4 regions of the Aquitalea sp. ASV11 genome follow, and region 2 is predicted to be linked to each of the others. Evidence: predicted binding sites of a transcription regulator. Region 2 holds the regulator's gene; each other region holds the start of a gene.
What was found. Region 2 encodes FNR, which switches genes on or off when oxygen is low (the NO sensors DNR and NnrR bind a similar motif). Its sites were predicted from a motif close to TTGATNNNNATCAA; they were not measured.
Positions count from the first base shown of each region.

Region 1: a site for FNR is predicted at 2,506-2,519, ahead of JHD62_RS01120 (universal stress protein). Genes of this name have one in related genera too.
Region 3: a site for FNR is predicted at 2,186-2,199, ahead of JHD62_RS16000 (cytochrome-c peroxidase). Genes of this name have one in related genera too.
Region 4: a site for FNR is predicted at 1,609-1,622, ahead of JHD62_RS20630 (ribonucleoside triphosphate reductase). Genes of this name have one in related genera too.

Region 1 covers NZ_JAELUD010000002.1:18,083-22,457, reverse strand. The annotation lists gene argE (acetylornithine deacetylase) at 1-1,020, opposite strand, end outside; RNA gene ffs (signal recognition particle sRNA small type) at 1,190-1,288, shown strand; gene JHD62_RS01125 (DNA-binding transcriptional regulator) at 1,562-1,885, shown strand; gene JHD62_RS01120 (universal stress protein) at 1,993-2,442, opposite strand; gene JHD62_RS01115 (thioesterase family protein) at 2,562-2,987, shown strand; gene JHD62_RS01110 (TerB family tellurite resistance protein) at 3,005-3,418, shown strand; gene JHD62_RS01105 (MoxR family ATPase) at 3,533-4,375, shown strand, end outside.
Region 2 covers NZ_JAELUD010000008.1:5,250-9,624, forward strand. The annotation lists gene JHD62_RS04420 (Rrf2 family transcriptional regulator) at 1-418, shown strand, start outside; gene hemN (oxygen-independent coproporphyrinogen III oxidase) at 515-1,921, opposite strand; gene fnr (fumarate/nitrate reduction transcriptional regulator Fnr) at 2,034-2,780, shown strand; gene JHD62_RS04435 (flavodoxin family protein) at 2,906-3,364, opposite strand; gene JHD62_RS04440 (DUF1853 family protein) at 3,361-4,293, opposite strand; gene JHD62_RS04445 (RNA methyltransferase) at 4,271-4,375, opposite strand, start outside.
Region 3 covers NZ_JAELUD010000056.1:7,549-11,923, reverse strand. The annotation lists gene JHD62_RS16010 (methyl-accepting chemotaxis protein) at 1-128, opposite strand, end outside; gene JHD62_RS16005 (glutaminase) at 547-1,461, shown strand; gene JHD62_RS22885 (hypothetical protein) at 1,815-1,940, shown strand; gene JHD62_RS16000 (cytochrome-c peroxidase) at 2,462-3,463, shown strand; gene JHD62_RS15995 (methyl-accepting chemotaxis protein) at 3,931-4,375, shown strand, end outside.
Region 4 covers NZ_JAELUD010000112.1:919-5,293, reverse strand. The annotation lists gene JHD62_RS20630 (ribonucleoside triphosphate reductase) at 1-1,519, opposite strand, end outside; gene JHD62_RS20625 (ATP-binding protein) at 1,784-3,577, shown strand; gene JHD62_RS20620 (response regulator transcription factor) at 3,722-4,327, shown strand; partial or broken gene JHD62_RS20615 (HAMP domain-containing sensor histidine kinase) at 4,327-4,375, shown strand, end outside.

The sequences.
Region 1 (4,375 bases), on a different contig from region 2:
ACCGGCTTCCGTGGTGTACGCCACGCCGTCACCACCCTGACAAGCGCACAGCTTTTCCACATAGTGCAGCACTTCACTTTGCGGCGTGGCCTCGAATGCCGGGCAATACACGCGCGGCTCAATGGAGATTTCCGCTTCCGGGGCAACCTGGCGCATTTCCAGCAACAGATTGTCGGCATAATCACGCACCGAATCGACAAAACGCTGCGGATCATCACCCGGCAGCCAGCGGCACTCAAAGGTGAATTCGCAATCCTTAGGCACGATGTTGTTGGCCGTGCCGCCGCTGATAGTGCCGGTTTGCAAGGTGGTGAAAGGCACATCATATAACGGCTGGTGATGACCGAACGATGCCTCAGTGTCTGCCAGGCGGCGAACGTGGGTAATCAGCCTGGCGGCATATTCAATGGCATTCACCCCTTGCGGTGTGAGCGAGGAATGCGCAGCCCGCCCCTGTACATGGCAGTGGTAATGGGCAATGCCCTTGTGTGCCACCACGGGACGCATTGAAGTCGGCTCGCCAATGATGCAACCGGCCAGCGGCACCTGCTCCTGTAACAAGGCATCAATCAGGCGTGGCACGCCCAGACAACCCACTTCCTCGTCATAAGACAAGGCAATACCGATGCCCTGCTGCAAGCGCCCTTCTGCTGCAAGCCTCACCCACTCCGGCACATGCGCCAGTACGCAAGCAATGAACCCCTTCATATCGCATGCTCCGCGGCCATACCAACGACCGTCCCCCTTGTCGGTAAGGGTGAACGGCGGTGAAGTCCACGCCTGCCCGTCCACCGGCACCACATCGGTATGACCGGACAGCAACAGAACCGGCAAGTCTGCCGCACCTATCCGGGCAAACAGGTTGGCCTTGCTGCCATCATCATTCAAGGTCAGCTGGCTGCTCAGGCCGTAAGCCTGCAGATACTGCTCTACCCAACGGATCAGTGCGAGATTGGAATGACGGCTGGTGGTATCAAAGCCCACCAGTGTTTGCAGCAGGGAAAGAGAGGAGGAAGACATGAGGCAGTCCTGTAAACAAGGCAAAACATAGGCTGAGTCTGCCCCCAGAGCTGCTACTCAGGCAATATGCCTGCTAATAAAAAGACTGTCCGATTCCACGCTGGATAGCCGTTTTTCCAGCACCTCTTGGCAAGCATGCCGAAACCCGCTATTATTCGCACTCTTCTGCGGCGGGTCTCCTCGCATTGTACGGTAGCAAACCTGGTCAGGTCCGGAAGGAAGCAGCCATAGTTACTTAGTACAAGTGCCGAGGGTCAGGCTCGCCACCCTCCCCCTTTCTGTACGACCATCATCTATATACATGTTTACGACATGTAACTACCATTTTCGTGCCAGATGGATGACATTCCGTTGTATTCCTAGATAAGAATACGCTAACATATCATTCATGCGCATGTAATCCATGTCGGAACTTTATGATTTTTTTCAAATCACATTATTCCTTATGGATTTTCTTTGCTATTTTTAGGACATAGGGCAGTGTCCTAAGCCAAAACAATAATTCAATACAATACTGTTAGCCTTTTAAGAGGAACAACCCATGAAACTCTTTGAAAAAATCACCAATCCGCGCGAAATCCGCCGCAAGCTGGGCCTGAACCAGCAGGAGTTCTGGAGCCGCATCGGCGTAACCCAGTCCGGCGGCTCCCGCTACGAAAGCGGTCGCAACATGCCCAAACCAGTTCGCGAACTCCTGCGTCTGGTTCATGTCGAGCAGATCGAACTGTCCAAGGTTCGCCGCGAAGACTTCGAAATTGTCGAGTATCTGAAAGAAACCCACCCTGACCTGTACAAGAGCCTGCGCAAGGCCGTGCGTGCCAAGATGGAAGCGCAGGAAGGCAGCAGCGAAGCAACCGCTGGCTGATATTCCCGCCACCCAAAAAAAGCAGCCGTCAAACCATCAGGTTGAACGGCTGCTTTTTTTATGGGTAAACCGCTATGCAGTGGTGCAAAGCGGCCTGGCAAACATGCTCATTCACCGGCATTGCGCACCAGCAGAACCGGCACATCTGCCTGCTTGAGCAAGCCTTCGGCAACACTACCCATCAGGATATGCATCAAACCGCTCCAGCCATGGGTACCCATTACCACCAGATCAGCACCCCAGGTATTGGCATCATCAATCAGCACTGATGCAATCTTGTCACCCCAGCTCTCCAGGATCTTGACTTCAGGAGTCAGCCCGGCAGCCACTGCCTGTGCCTGTGCCTGTCCCAGCACTTGCTCACCGGCCTGCTTGATGGACTTTTGCAGCTCGGCAGCATCCAGAAACTCCGTACCGCCCCAGCCAAACTGCGCGAGATCAACCACATGCACCAGACGAAGGGTGCTACCCATGCTCTTGGCAAGTCGGCATGCTTCAGCCAATGCCAGGTTGGACGTATCACTATCATCCACTGGCACGAAAATGCGTTGGTACATAAGCCTCTCCTTGTGTGTGTTGGCAGCCATGCATTCAGTCTAGCAAACCACCCCGGCTTGCTGTTGATACAGATTAAGACAGTCGATTAGACTGAATGTCATTTTATTCAGGTGAAATCATGGCACGCATCAAGATTGCGCTTCCCGAGCAGTTCATCTTCCAGACCAGCATGGAGGTGCGCATTGGCGACATCAACTACGGCGGCCACATGGCCAATGATGCCATTTTGCGCCTGGCGCACGAGGTGCGCCTGCGCTGGTTGAAAAGCATGGGCTACAGCGAGCTGGATGTCGAGGGCGTTGGCATCATCATGGCAGATGCAGCCGTCATGTACCGTGCCGAAGCATTTCACGGCGACCAACTGGTGTTCAATCTCGGCACTGCCGATCACAACAAGTACGGGCTGGACATCGTCTATCAGGCGACAGATGGCAACAATGGCAAAGAAGTGGCAAGATTGAAAACAGGCATCGTATTCTTCGATTACCAGACTCGTCAGGTCGCAGCCATGCCCGCAGCCTTTGCGGCAAGGCTTCATCAATAACAACAAGGAATCTCGTGATGCGTCCATACCCGATTAACAGCCCCGAAGCCATTGCCCGTTTGCTGGCCATGTTCATGATTTCCGATGGCAACATGGACCCGCGCGAGCTGGACCTGCTGGAAAAAGTCAACGTCTACGACCTGATCGGCCTGTCGCGCAAGCAATTTGCCCAGGTTCTGACAGACTACTGTGACGACATTTCCGACGAAGCGGAGCAGGACGGCACCATTCACCTGCTGGATACCGACCGGATTGAAACCATGCTGGCCGAGGTGACCAATCCGGCCAAACGCATCCTGACCTGTGTGCTGGCCATGGATATCAGCAAATCGGATGGCACCATCAGCGACCCGGAAATTGTCTTGCTGCGCCACATGATGAAAGAATGGAACATCAGCCTGGACGATCTGGAACGCCAGTTCGTGCGCTGACACGCCTGACACAGCTAACGGGAACGAGGCCTGTTAACTGTGTTGCCGCATTGCGCAAGCCGCCCGGCTCGTCCCGGCGGCTTTGTCATTGATAACAACAAGGTGCTAACCCATATGCAAACCCGCTTTACCGGCAGCGATCAATACGTTGCCACCGACGACCTGATGATGGCAGTCAATGCTGCCATCACACTGCAACGCCCTTTGCTGGTGAAAGGCGAGCCGGGCACCGGCAAGACCATGCTGGCCGAAGAAATTGCCGCCAGCCTGGGCCGGCAGCTGATTGTCTGGCCGATCAAATCCAGTACCAAAGCCCAGCACGGGCTGTACGAATACGATGCAGTATCCCGCTTGCGTGACTCCCAGTTGGGCGATGCCAAGGTTCATGACATCAGTAATTACATCATCAAGGGGCAGCTATGGCAGGCCTTCGAGGCGGATACGGCACCGGTGTTGCTGATTGATGAAATTGACAAGGCGGACATCGAATTCCCCAACGACTTGCTGCGCGAACTGGACCAGATGGAGTTTTTTGTCCACGAGACACAGCAGTTTGTCCGTGCCCGGCAGCGGCCCATCATCATCATTACTTCCAATAACGAGAAGGAACTGCCGGACGCTTTCCTGCGCCGTTGTTTTTTTCATTACATTCGTTTTCCCGATCCGGCCACCATGCAGACCATCGTGGACGTGCACTACCCCGGCCTGCAGCAGCAGCTGGTCAGCCAGGCACTGGAAGTCTTTTTTGCCATCCGTGAAATGCCCGGCCTGAAGAAAAAACCCACCACTTCCGAACTGCTGGACTGGCTGAAGCTGCTGGGCAGCGAAGGCATAGACAGCGCACAACTGGCCGCCCAGCACCAGTCGGCCAGCCTGCCACCACTGGCAGGTGCCCTGCTGAAGAACGAGCAGGACCTGTCCTTGTTCGAGCGCCTGAGCAATATGGCACGGCTGCGC
Region 2 (4,375 bases):
CCGCGACCGGGAGCAACCGGTCACCATCAGCGAAATTGCCGAACGATTCGAGGTGTCGCGCAATCACCTGGTGAAAGTGGTGCATTTCATGGGCGTGCAAGGCTGGCTGAACAACAGCCGTGGCAAGGGTGGCGGGCTGGCGCTGGCCCAGCCGCCCGAGCATTACCGCCTGGGCGGCATCATCCGCACGCTGGAAGGCAATGTGCCGCTGATTGACTGCGCCGAACCGCCTTGCGCGCTGCGTCAGGACTGCCAGCTCAAGGCCATGCTGGATGTGGGCATGCAGGCATTTTTCAGCACACTGGACAGTTATACGCTGCGCGACGTGATTGCCAGCCCTACCGGCGAGGCCATCATTCGTCTGCATCGCAGTCCTAAAGCACAGTCAGCCGGAAAAACCATACCGGATGTGTTGTAAAAAACCATCACTTTTTCAATGAAAAAGCCCGCTACCTGCGGGCTTTTTTTGCTGCTTTTTTAGGGGATAACCCTTTAAACAGTCTGAACAAAACCGTCAGATGGTTTTGGAATATCGCGCCTTGGTTTCCCGTTCACGCAAATGGCGGTCGAACAGCATGGCGATATTGCGGATCAGGAAACGCCCCTTGGGCTCCACCATCAGGAAGTCGCCGTCAAAGGTCAGCAGGCCCAGCTTGTGGTACTCGCGGATGGCTGGCAACTCGGCAGCGAAATACTCGGCGAAATTGATGCCGTGCACCTGCTCGATGGCTTCCACCGACAGCGAGAAGCGGCACATCAGCGCCTGGATGATGCCGCGACGCAGGATGTCGTCCTGATCCAGCACCATGCCACGCATTACCGGCAGCCGGCCTTCGTCCAGCGCGGCGTAATAGCTGTCCAGGTCTTTCTCGTTCTGGCTGTAACAGGGGCCAACCTTGCCGATGGACGACACGCCAAGGCCGATCATGTCGCAGTCGGCATGGGTGGAATAGCCCTGGAAATTGCGCTGCAGGCGCGCCTGGCGCAAGGCAATGGCCAGGTCATCTTCCGGCTTGGCAAAGTGGTCCATGCCAATGAATACATAGCCTGCATCCGCCAGGCTCTTTACCGCGTCCTGCAGGATGTCCAGCTTGGTGCTGGCTGCTGGCAGGTCCGCCTCGTTGATGCGCCGTTGCGGCATGAACACGGTGGGCAAATGGGCATAGTTGTACAGCGCCAGCCGGTCCGGGCCAATGGCAATCACCTTGTCCAGCGTGCGTTTGAGCGACTCGCGGGTTTGCAGCGGCAGGCCGTAGATCAGGTCCACACTGACCGACTTGAAGCCGGCTTCGCGCGCAGCCTCGATCACCTCCAGCGTTTCTTCCTCGCTTTGCACCCGGTTCACCGCGGCTTGCACCTGCGGGTCGAAGTCCTGAATGCCCACGCTCATGCGGTTGAAGCCCAGTCGCGCCAGGTGATGCACGGTTTCACGACCCACCTTGCGCGGGTCGATCTCGATGGAATATTCTCCCTCCGGCAAAAATTCGAAGTGGGCACGCAACATGGTCATCAGGCGGTCCAGCTGCTCGTCGGACAGAAAGGTCGGCGTACCGCCGCCAAAGTGCAGCTGGATCAGCTTTTCCCGGCAGCCAAGCGAGGCGGCAACCAGCTTGATTTCCTTTTCCAGGTAATCGAGGTAGCGGTCGGCACGGCTCTTGTCCTTGGTAATGATCTTGTTGCAGCCGCAGTAGTAACATACCGTATTACAGAACGGTATATGAACGTACAATGATATTGCGTTCTGATGCATGCCCAGGTGGCGTTGCTTCAGCCAGTGTTTATAGTCCTTCTCACCGAATGCCGGGGTAAACCGGTCGGCGGTGGGGTAAGAAGTGTATCTTGGGCCGGAACCATCAAGACGTTCGATCAATGCTCGGTCGAACTCACAGTGGGTAGGCGAAAACGGATGGGTGGTGTGCATGTCGTCGGGTATTGATAGTCAAACGTCAGGTGGACTGGTAAATTTGCGGAAAACGTGCGAATTCCGCTTTGACAAGGGTCAAGCTTCTTTACAGGGTTGTACAAAACACGCGATGTCAGACCAACACCAACACACTCTGCACGCACTGAAGGTGTCCTGCTCCAACTGCAGTCTGCGCGAACTCTGCCTGCCCATCGGGCTGAACCGCGACGAAATGACACAGCTGGATGCAGTTATCCGTCAGAGCCGCCGCCTCAAGCGCGGTGAATACCTGTTCCGCAGTGGCGAAGCCTTCAAATCGCTGTTTGCCGTGCGCACCGGTTTCTTCAAGACCAGCGTGGCAAGCCAGGACGGTCGTGAACAAGTCACCGGCTTTCTGATGTCCGGCGAACTCATGGGCCTGGATGGCATCTCGTCCAATGTGCATGGCTGCGACGCCATTGCCCTGGAAGACAGCGAAGTCTGCGAACTGCCCTTCAACCGCATGGAAAGCCTGGGGCGCGACATTCCCAGCCTGCAACACCACTTTTTCCGCCTGATGAGCCGCGAAATCGTGCGTGACCAGAACGTCATGCTGCTCCTGGGTAACATGAAGGCAGAAGAACGTCTGGCTGCCTTCCTGCTGAACCTGTCACAGCGTCTGTCCACCCGCGGCTTTGCCGCCAACGATTTCATCCTGCGCATGAGCCGCGAGGAAATCGGCAGCTTCCTCGGCCTGAAACTGGAAACCGTCAGCCGTACGCTATCCAAGTTCCAGCAACAAGGCTGGCTAAGCGTGGACCACAAGCACATCCAGCTGATCAAGGCCGATGCACTCAAGGACCTGATCTCCGGTTGTACCCACGCCAACGGCGTGTAAGCCGACAGCACGGTAACAGCCATCCGGGCGGTGGGCGCAATGCGCCTTACCGCCCTTTTTGCATCTTCCGCCCATCCGGGCAGGCACGCCATTCTCCGCAAGCACTAACTCTTCCGGTCAAGGTATTACCAGCGCCCGATCAGCATGCCGGCCACCAGTTGCTCGGCCCGTTCCGCCACTTCAGCCAGCTGCGCGGCGTCCGGCTCGCCGCGTACCACCACGGCGGGTAGCACTTCGTCCCAGCCATAGCCGGCGATGATGCGCCGCATGGCGTACACAGCCCCCATGCCATCGTTACCGGCGGACACCAGCAAGAGGCAGGCCAGCCCCTCGGTAAGGCCCTGCGCGGGGTAGAAGGTGCGGTCGAAGAAATCTTTCATCTTGCCCGCCATATAGCCAAAATTCTCCGGCGTTGCCAGCACGATGCCGTCTGTTGTCAGCAAGTCATCCAGTGTGGCCTGCTCGGCGGGCAGGCAGTTGAACTGCAGGTCATCCGCCAGTTGCGCTACGCTGGCGCGCACGGCGTCAACCAGCTGCAAGGTGCGGCCGGTCTGGCTGGCATACAACAACAGCAAGCGCTTCATGCTGCAGGACTCCCTGGCAACGTGGCCATCAATGCTTGCAGGCGTGTTGCTTCGGGCCAGCCTGGCGGCACCACGAAACCGCGCGCCACCTCCTCCCAGTAGCCATCGCCCAGCGGCAGCAGCTCTGCCACCAGTTGCGGCACCAGGGCCTGGCGCAATTCCTGCTGCAGGCTGTGCTGTTCGCGCACTTCGGCTTCGGCCACACGGGCCGGAGCCAGCCAGTTCAAGCGTGGTAACCACAACCAGCGTGATGCCGGGCTGGTACTGGGCCAGGGCTGCAATAGCGGGCTGAACCAGCCTTGCAGCTGATCCGCAGCCAGTGGCGGGGCGGGACGTGTCGGGCGGGAATAGAAAAACCAGCCGGCCAGCCGGGCCTGACTGGCGCAGGCCACAAAGCCTGGCGGCAATACGCGACGGGCCAAGGGGTGGCGGGACAACTGCAACTGCGCCTGCAATTTACCCGCCTTCAGCAGCCAGGCATCGCGCAGACTGGGGCCTACCAGGCTGTCCGGGCCGGCACCCAATTGCAGATAGAATTTGCTGGCAGTCTCCACGTGTAGTGGTTCGCCATCCAGCCGGATCAGGAAATCAAATTCGCCAATGGTGCGGCCACTGGCGTCCCGTAGCGGCAGATTGGCGGCCACCAGCTCGATATGGGGCGCAAGGTGAAACCAGAAAGCCAGCAAGCGCTCGGCATAGTGGCCCAGACGGCGACAGGGCTGCTCGGCCAGCCAGGCATAGAGCGGTGCCGGGTCTTGTTCCAGTGCGGCCAGCAAGGCCGGGCCATCCGGGCCCAGCAGGCGTTGTGGCGAAAGATTGCAGCCACTATCCCAGGGGGAAGGGGCGGTCAGCAAGAAAGCCAGATCACGCAGCGCAGGCTGCGTGTAAGGCAGATAAAAACCGCAATCAGGATTCGCCGCCGTGCTCATGGCCGTCTGCCACGCGCTGGATCTGCTTCATCAGTCCACGCAGAATGTCCACCTCGTCGCGCAGCATGCCGGACCGGTTGAA
Region 3 (4,375 bases), on a different contig from region 2:
GTGTTGTCCTGATAGTACTCAAAGCGGTCTTGCGCACCATTCAAGCCATAAATGCCAACAAAACTGAGGGAAACAATGGCCGCGAACAATACAGCCAGCAGAAGCGATATACGCTGAGAAATTGACATGGTGCCTCCAAACGGTGGAATCAATGCCAGGTGCAGGCGGCAGTCCATCAACTGGTGATGCATGCTGCGGCTGTCCCGGATTATTTTTATGGTTGTTTATGACAGAAAATTCATTTTGGCATTTTCTGTAAATTGAATGCCTGACAGATATCAATACATGCCGCCCCAAACGGCATACGCGGCCATAACATGTGTAAATACATGTCAGAACATTGCCGCCCGCATTAATACCCGAAACGCATCCTTTGAAGACTATCACGCCAGTGTGGCAATACAAGGTGTTTAATCAAACAAGGGCCACGGTTAAAGCTGCCCTTTTCCCGGCCTGCCGCAACGCAACACTTAAAGCGCTGGAATTGGCGGCTTTGTTTCCAGTACATTAATCGCCCCGCCTTGACGCCACACAGGATGCTACCGGATGGATTACCAAACAGTTCTGGATGACATTTACCGCGACATTGCCCCTTGGCGCGGGAGCGGTACGGTGGCGGGCTATATTCCGGAGCTGGCGCGGGTGCCGGTGGACAAGTTCGGCATGGCGGTGGTGACGGTGGATGGCCGCTGCTTTACCGTGGGCGACGCCGGGGAGCGCTTTTCCATTCAAAGCATTTCCAAGCTGTTTGCCTGCGTGATGGCGTTTCGCCTGCTGGGCGATGATTTGTGGCAACGGGTGGGGCGCGAGCCGTCCGGCACTGCTTTCAATTCGCTGGTGCAGCTGGAAACCGAACAAGGCAAGCCGCGTAACCCGTTTATCAATGCCGGGGCGCTGGTGGTAACCGACGTGCTGGCGCAGCGTTTTGTACGGGCCGACACAGCGGTGCTGGAGTTTATCCGGCGGCTGATCGGCCAGGCAGACCTCAACTACGACTCGCGGGTGGCGCAGTCGGAAATGACGCATGCCAACCGCAACCGGGCGATAGCCCATTTCATGGCCAGCTTCGGCAATATGCAGATGAAGCCAGAACAGGTGGTGGAAGCCTATTGCCGCCAGTGCGCCATCACCATGAGCTGTGTGGAACTGGCGCAGGCGGCCTTGTTTCTGGCCAATGGCGGAGTGGCCCCGCTGACTGGCGAGCGCATTCTGGATATCAGCGCCAACAAGCGGCTGTCCGCGCTGATGCTGACCTGCGGCACCTACGATGCCGCCGGGGATTTTGTCTTCCGCGTGGGCCTGCCCGCCAAAAGCGGGGTGGGCGGCGGCATTGTGGCAGTGCTGCCGGGCGAGCTGGCGCTGTGCGTGTGGTCGCCGGGGCTGGATGCCAACGGCAACTCGCTGGCCGGGGTGCAGGCGCTGGAGTTGTTTACCACCTATACCGGACGCTCGCTGTTTTAGCACAATCGCTTGCCGTCTTACCCTGACTCACCTGCCCGCATTGCGCTTTTTGCTGCATCCGGTCACTACGCTGCTTTGCCTGCGTTAATCTGCCATTACTGCCTGCCGGAGGGTGATCTGGTCAAATGGCTTTAATCCGGCGGCTATCTGAAGTGGACGATTCAGACTCCACCAACAATGCCATACGATTATTTTCATAATTTAACAGCCAATCTCCCTTTCTATAGCTTGTAGCGGCCGGATTTAACATTTATTGTCTGCTGGCAATTTATGTCAAGAGTTGTCAAACCATGTATTTTTCCAGGCAAGGTGCCATGTCCAAATTACTGCCACGTTCTATGGTTGGGGAGAGCATGCGCAAAAAAGCTGGCCAGTACGTCTTGCATTGCCTTGATGCCATCATCGAACGCATCTGCTGCATCAGCGGCTTGTGCCTGCTGATTGGCCTGGCGCTGGGTTTTATCTTCTTTGCCAAGTAAGGGCTGACCAGCCCCGCACACGAGGCCACTCTGGGCCGCACCTCAAACGCTCCGTCATGCATCCGCCCTGCTGGCCCTCCGCCAGCGCCAGACCTGCCCGCGACAACGCCACACAGCAAACCAGTTGCAGTTTGTGCATTGCCTTTTTTCCTGCAACTTAATCTCCCATTTGCTAACTGATATTTTTTGGCTATCAAGGGCATTTAAAATATCAATTCGTTCAGCATGGTTTTCAATTCTGCTGTTTGATCTGCGACAAATCTGCCGGTTTCAATCTACCGCATTGTATCTGCCATTCAAAACCTTACTACATTAAAGGTTTTAATCCAGTTTCTTGTTTATTGAAATTTAATGGCCTCGCAGCCAGGGGGAGATATTGCCTGTTATTTTGTGCATGCTTTTTTATTTAAGGCAGTCCATTGCCACAAAAGGGTTTGCCAATAGGCACTGGCTTGCATTCAGGTTTAACGCCATTCAGGACTGATTGAAAACAAGCATTTTTAACGCAGATGGAGCAAACCATGAAATCTCTCCGTTATTTCAGCATGCTGTTGCCGCTATTCACCGCCACAGCAGTCCATGCCGCTGCGGCAATTCAAAGCGAACCGATTCAAGCCATTCCCAAAGCCGTGGTTAAAAACCCGGCCATGGTGGAGTTGGGCAAGAAACTGTTTTTTGAACCGCGTTTGTCCAAATCCGGTTTTATTTCTTGTAATTCCTGTCACAACCTGTCCACCGGCGGCAGTGACAATCTCAGTTCCTCGATTGGCGACCATTGGCAGCAAGGGCCTATCCGTTCCCCTTCGGTGCTGAATTCCAGCATGAATGTGGCGCAGTTCTGGGATGGCCGCGCCAAGTCCTTGCAGGAGCAAGCCAGCGGCCCGATTGCCAACCCCAGGGAAATGGCGTCCAACCATGTGCTGGCGCTGGATGTACTGCGCTCCATCCCTGCTTATGTGAATGAGTTCAATCAGGTATTTGGCCGCAAGCAAATCACCATGCAGGAGGTGACGCAGGCCATTGCCGCGTTTGAAGAAACGCTGGTGACGCCGGATTCACGCTTTGACCAGTGGCTGAAGGGCAACAAGAAGGCGCTGAACACGCAGGAGCTGCGCGGCTATCAAACCTTCAAGACTGCCGGCTGTGTGGCCTGCCACAACGGCCCGGCGGTGGGTGGCAATTCCTTCCAGAAGATGGGCCTGGTGTCGCCATACCAAACCAGCAACCCGGCACAGGGCCGGGCCGGGGTAACCGGCAAGGATGCCGACCGCATGCTGTTCAAGGTGCCTTCGCTGCGTAACGTAGCCTTGCGCGCGCCTTACTTCCACGATGCCGGTGCACCTACGCTGGAAGCGGCGGTGTCCACCATGGGCCAGTTGCAGTTGGGACGTCAGTTCAGCCCGCAAGAGGTTGGCGATATCGTGGCCTTCCTGCATACGCTGACCGGCAAGCAGCCGCAGCTTGTGCTGCCCGTCCTGCCCGCTTCCAGCAATAACACGCCGCGCCCCACGCCCTTCAACTGAGGCCACTTGTTGCTGTAGCAGTGAAAAAAGCCCGCTTGTTGCGGGCTTTTTCATTGGCGCTGTCTGCCAGTTGCAGCGTGCATAGACTGGTGATGCCAGTGGCTTGCTGTCTTCCACGTCGGCACATCCTGTTCATGTAGCAAAGCCGCTTTCGGCAAGACAAAGAGGTAAACCGCACTGGCTGTGCCATGTAAATATTTAATAAACCTGATATTAAACAATTGCAGTAGTAAACCGGCCGTGCAGAATAAGCGTTCTGTTATAGTCACGGCGGACAGTTCTACCGCTTTGGCATGCATACCACAGTTGCCAACCATGCTTATTGCATTGATTTTATCTGCAACGCACATGGCATAAAGTAAGATTTTCTGGCTACAAGTAACGGCGCTAAAACCTTTTAGTATTGCGTGTCGAGTTGTGCATTATCTTAATGCGGCAGTGAAACATCATTCTTTTCGGGGTTCACCATGACGATTACCAAAAAATTGTTGCTGACCTTGGCCATTGCCCTGGCCTGCATGTTGCTGGTGGGGGGCTATGCCATCAATGAGCTGCATGCCGCCCAGCAGCGCTTTGCCTATGTACAGAGCGAAACGCTGCCCAATCTGCGCGTGATGCAAAGCACCTTGCGTGCGGTGGCCGACATCCGGGCCAATACCCTGCGCCATGTGCTGGCCAATAACGCCGAGCAGAAAGCTACGGCGGAAAAGAATCTGGAAGATGCCGACCAGCGCTTTGACAAGCAGATGAACGATTACCACATCAATGACAAGGCCAGCGCCGAGGACCGTCAGCTGCTGGAGGCGGAAAAAGCCATGATGACGCAGTACCGCGAAGGGCGCAGCCGCATCCTGGCTCTCTCGCGCAGCAACCAGACCGAGCAGGCTTCCGCCCTCATCAACGGTGATTTTT
Region 4 (4,375 bases), on a different contig from region 2:
AGCTGACCGCCTCGGTCATGTACAGGTGCAGCACGGTACCGCCGGTGTAGCGCGCTTGCAGCGGCTCCTGATGTTGCAGGGCAACAAAGGGGTCGTCGGTATGCCCCACCGGCAGCTGGCTGGAGTTGGTGTAATACGGCTTGTCCGCCGGGCCAGCTTGCAGGATGTCGGGGAAGCGCTTGCGGTCTTCACGGGCAAAGCGGTAGGTGGTGCCCTCCGCCGGAGTGGCTTCCAGGTTGTACAGATGGCCGGTGTCTTCCTGCATCTGCACCATGCGGGCACGGATGTGGTCCAGCAGTTGCAGCGCCAGTTGCTGGCCGTGGGCGGTGGTGATGTCGTCGGCATCGTTGCTGTAATTGCGGATCAGCTCGTTGATGCCATTCACTCCCACGGTGGAGAAGTGATTGCGCAGTGTGCCCAGATAGCGCTTGGTATAAGGATACAGGCCGTCGTCCATCCAGCCTTGCACGCGCGCGCGCTTGATTTCCAGGCTGGTGCAGGCCAGCGCCAGCAGGCGGTCGGTTTCGGCCAGCAGGCCGTCCCAGTCACCACGGAAGCGATACCCCAGCCGCGCGCAGTTGAGGGTAACCACCCCCAGCGAGCCGGTTTGCTCGGCGCTGCCAAACAGGCCGTTGCCGCGCTTGAGCAGCTCGCGCAGGTCCAGTTGCAGGCGGCAGCACATGGAGCGCACCATTTGCGGTTCCAGATCGGAATTAAGGAAGTTCTGGAAATACGGCAGGCCATAGCGGGCGGTCAGATCGAACAGCAAATCGGCGTTGGCGCTGTCCCAGTCAAAATCCGGCGTGATGTTGTAGGTGGGAATGGGAAAGGTAAACGCCCGGCCATGGGCATCGCCCGCGCCCATCACCCGCAGGAAGGCGCGGTTGATGCGGTCCATCTCCGGCTGACAGTCGCCGTAGCAGAACGGCATTTCCTCACCGGCAATCTGCGGAATCTGCGGGGCCAGGTCGGCCGGGCAGGTCCAGTCGAAGGTCAGGTTGGTGAACGGCGTTTGCGTGCCCCAGCGCGAGGGCACATTCAGGTTGTACACAAATTCCTGCATGGCTTGTTCCAGCGCGGCATCGTCCAGCTCGTCCCGCTTGAGAAACGGTGCCAGGTAGGTATCCACGCTGGAAAAAGCCTGCGCGCCTGCCCATTCGTTTTGCAGGGTGCCAAGAAAATTCACCATTTGCCCCAGCGCGGCGCTCAGGTGACGCGGTGGTGCCGACTCCACCCGGCCCGGCACGCCGTTGAAACCTTCGTGCAGCAACTGGCGCAGCGACCAGCCAGCGCAGTAGCCTGCCAGCACGTCCAGATCATGCAGGTGGAAGTCCGCCTCGCGGTGGGCCTGCGCCACCTCCGGCGGATAAATGCCGTCCAGCCAGTAGTTGGCGGTGAGCTTGCCGGCGGCATTGAGTATCATGCCGCCCAGGCTGTAGCCCTGATTGGCATTGGCAGAAACGCGCCAGTCGGCGCGGCTGAGGTATTCGTCCAGCGTGGCAAGCGGATTCAGCAGCACGGTATTTTTCATAACAATATATAGTGATTAAAATTTTCAAAACACTATATATAGATTTTTATGGCCATGCCGGACACAAGACAAAACACTTGATCCGCATCAAGCGTGGTGCCCACCCTGCCGCAGCACGGCCCGTGCATGCATGATTGTCATCAGTAAACTGGCAGCCAGCCCCGGGCTGGGCCCTATAATGGCCTGCAAGCACAGCCGGGCAGCACCCTGCGTGCTTGTTCCCGGAAACAATCGGTTTGTCCTCTTCCGCACATGATCAACACAGAACAACAAGACAGGCAGGACCAGGTCCGGATCGAGCAAATCCGCCTCTTGCTCAACAATCTGGGCAGCTCGGTCCTGCCCGGCATTCTGGTGGTACTGCTGGTGGCCTATGCCTTGCAGCACCAGGCCGACCCGCTGCGGCTGACCCTGTGGTGCGTAGTGGTGATTGCCTCCAAGCTGGTGGACTTCATGGATGCCCGCCGCCTGCTGGCCCGTGCCATCCAGCCAGCCGAATTGCCCAGGCTGCGGCGGCGGCTGGTGCTGCTGCACGCCATCGACGGTGCGGCCTGGGGCAGCCTGATGTGGGTGGGGCTGAACCCTGCATCGCCCCCCAGCTGGATTCTGGCCATTGCCGTGCTGTCCGGTGTGGCGGGTAATTCCATGTCCATCCTGTCGCCGGTGCTGCCTGCCTTCATCGCCTTCATCACGCTGGAACTGGGCATGATTGCGCTCAAGTCCTTGCAGTCCGATGCACTGGCGCTGAATGCGCTGGGCCTGGCCGCCATCATGTATCTGGCCACCTTGCTGATGCAGGCGCGCAATAGTGCGCAGGCCGCCAAAGGGGCCATCGAGCTGCGCTTTGAAAACCTGGAACTGGTGGACCGGCTGCGTCTGGCCTCAGCCGAAGCCCTGCGCGCCCAGCAAGAGGCCGAGCAGGCCAATATCGCCAAATCGAAATTCCTGGCTGCCGCCAGTCACGACCTGCGCCAGCCCATCCACGCACAGGGGCTGTTTCTGGAAGTGCTGGGCAAGACCGCACTGGACCCGAAACAGCAAACCCTGCTGGCCAATATCCAGAGCGCCACCAATGCCTCGGCAGAAATGCTACACAGCCTGCTGGATTATTCGCGGGTGGACGCCGGGGTCATCACGCCTCAGTTGCAAGCCTTTGCCCTGCAGCCACTGCTCAACAAGATGGAAAGAGAGCTGGCACCACTGGCCAACACCAAGGGCCTGTTCTACCGCAGTCGTGACACGGCCGAGGTGGTGCTGTCCGATCCCTCGCTGATCGAACTGATCCTGCGCAATCTCATCAGCAATGCCATCCGCTATACCCAGCGTGGCGGCATTCTGGTGGGCTGCCGCCGCCGTGGCGATGAGCTGCTGCTGGAGATCTGGGACAGCGGCATCGGCATCGACCCGCAGCAGCAACAGGAAATCTTTGACGAATTCCATCAGCTGGGTAATCCGGAACGCGATCGTAAAAAAGGCCTGGGCCTTGGACTGGCCATCGTGCGCGGGCTCACCCAGCTGCTGCAACACCCCTTGCGTGTGCAATCGCGCCCGGGCCGTGGCAGTGTGTTTCGCCTTGCCCTGCCACGCATTGCAGTGACCAACCCGCTACCCGCAGAAACCCCGCCGCCAGTCAGGATCAGCCAGCCCCTGCCCAGGGCCACCGTGCTGCTGATCGAGGACGACGACATCGTGCGCAGCAGCATGGTGATGCTGTTGCAAAGCTGGGGTTGCCAGTGCATGGAAGCAGAATCACTGGAAACCGCCCTGCCCCTGCTGGCACAACAGACACCCGCCTTGCTGATCAGCGACTACCGGCTGCGCGAACAGAAAAGTGGCACCGATGCCATCCGTGCCATCCGCCAGGCGCTGGATCGCGACATTCCCGCCCTGCTGCTGACCGGCGACACCGCCCCGGCGCGGCTGCGCGAAGCCAGTGACAGCGGCCTGCCCTTGTTGCACAAGCCGGTTACACCGGCACTGCTATACGACAGCCTGAACCAGCTGCTCAGCCAGCAGCCCTGCACGTCGCCAGACAGAATACAGTAGAAAGGCTTTGCTTTTTTCTGAAAAAAGCACATATTTGCCACTCCGGGAAATTTCATCCGATTGACATGACCGGCCATGCAAGGCTGTTCAAGCCGTTCAGCCTGCATGGCCAGTGCTTACCCCTCACCAGACGACACATGAACCATGCTTAGTGCCAGACTGCTGCTTATCGACGACCACGCCCTGTTCCGTACCGGCTTGCGCCTGGTACTGGAAAACAACGACAAGGTTGCCGACATTCTCGAGGCCGGCACCGTGATGGATGCCATCCACCAGTTTGGCAGCACCCCGGTGGACATCATCCTGCTGGACATACAACTGCCGGGTCTGAACGGGCTGGATGGCATTGCCGTGCTGCGCCGTCATTTTCAGTCATCCCGCATCATCATCCTGTCAGCCAGCCCGGAGCTGGCCAGCACCACGCCGGACATTGCCGGGGTACTGACCAAGTCCGCCAGTGTCGAGCAGATCGACCAGGCGCTGGAACGCTGTCTGCGCGGCGAGGCACTGTCCGACGCGGTTCCGGCCAAGGCGACAGGCCGCGGCTCGCAACTGACGCCGCGCCAGCTGGAGGTGCTCAGCGAGCTGTGTCTGGGCCGGTCCAACAAGGCCATTGCCAATAGCCTGGGCCTGTCGGAAAACACCGTGCGCGTGCATGTGGCCGCCATTCTGGAACAATTCGGCGTGTACAGCCGCACCGAGGCGGTACTGGAAGCCCAGCGCCGTGGCCTGGTACAGGTGATGCGCTGATGCGCTGGCTGCCACGCTTCGACCCGCCACGCCTGCTGGCAGCGCAAA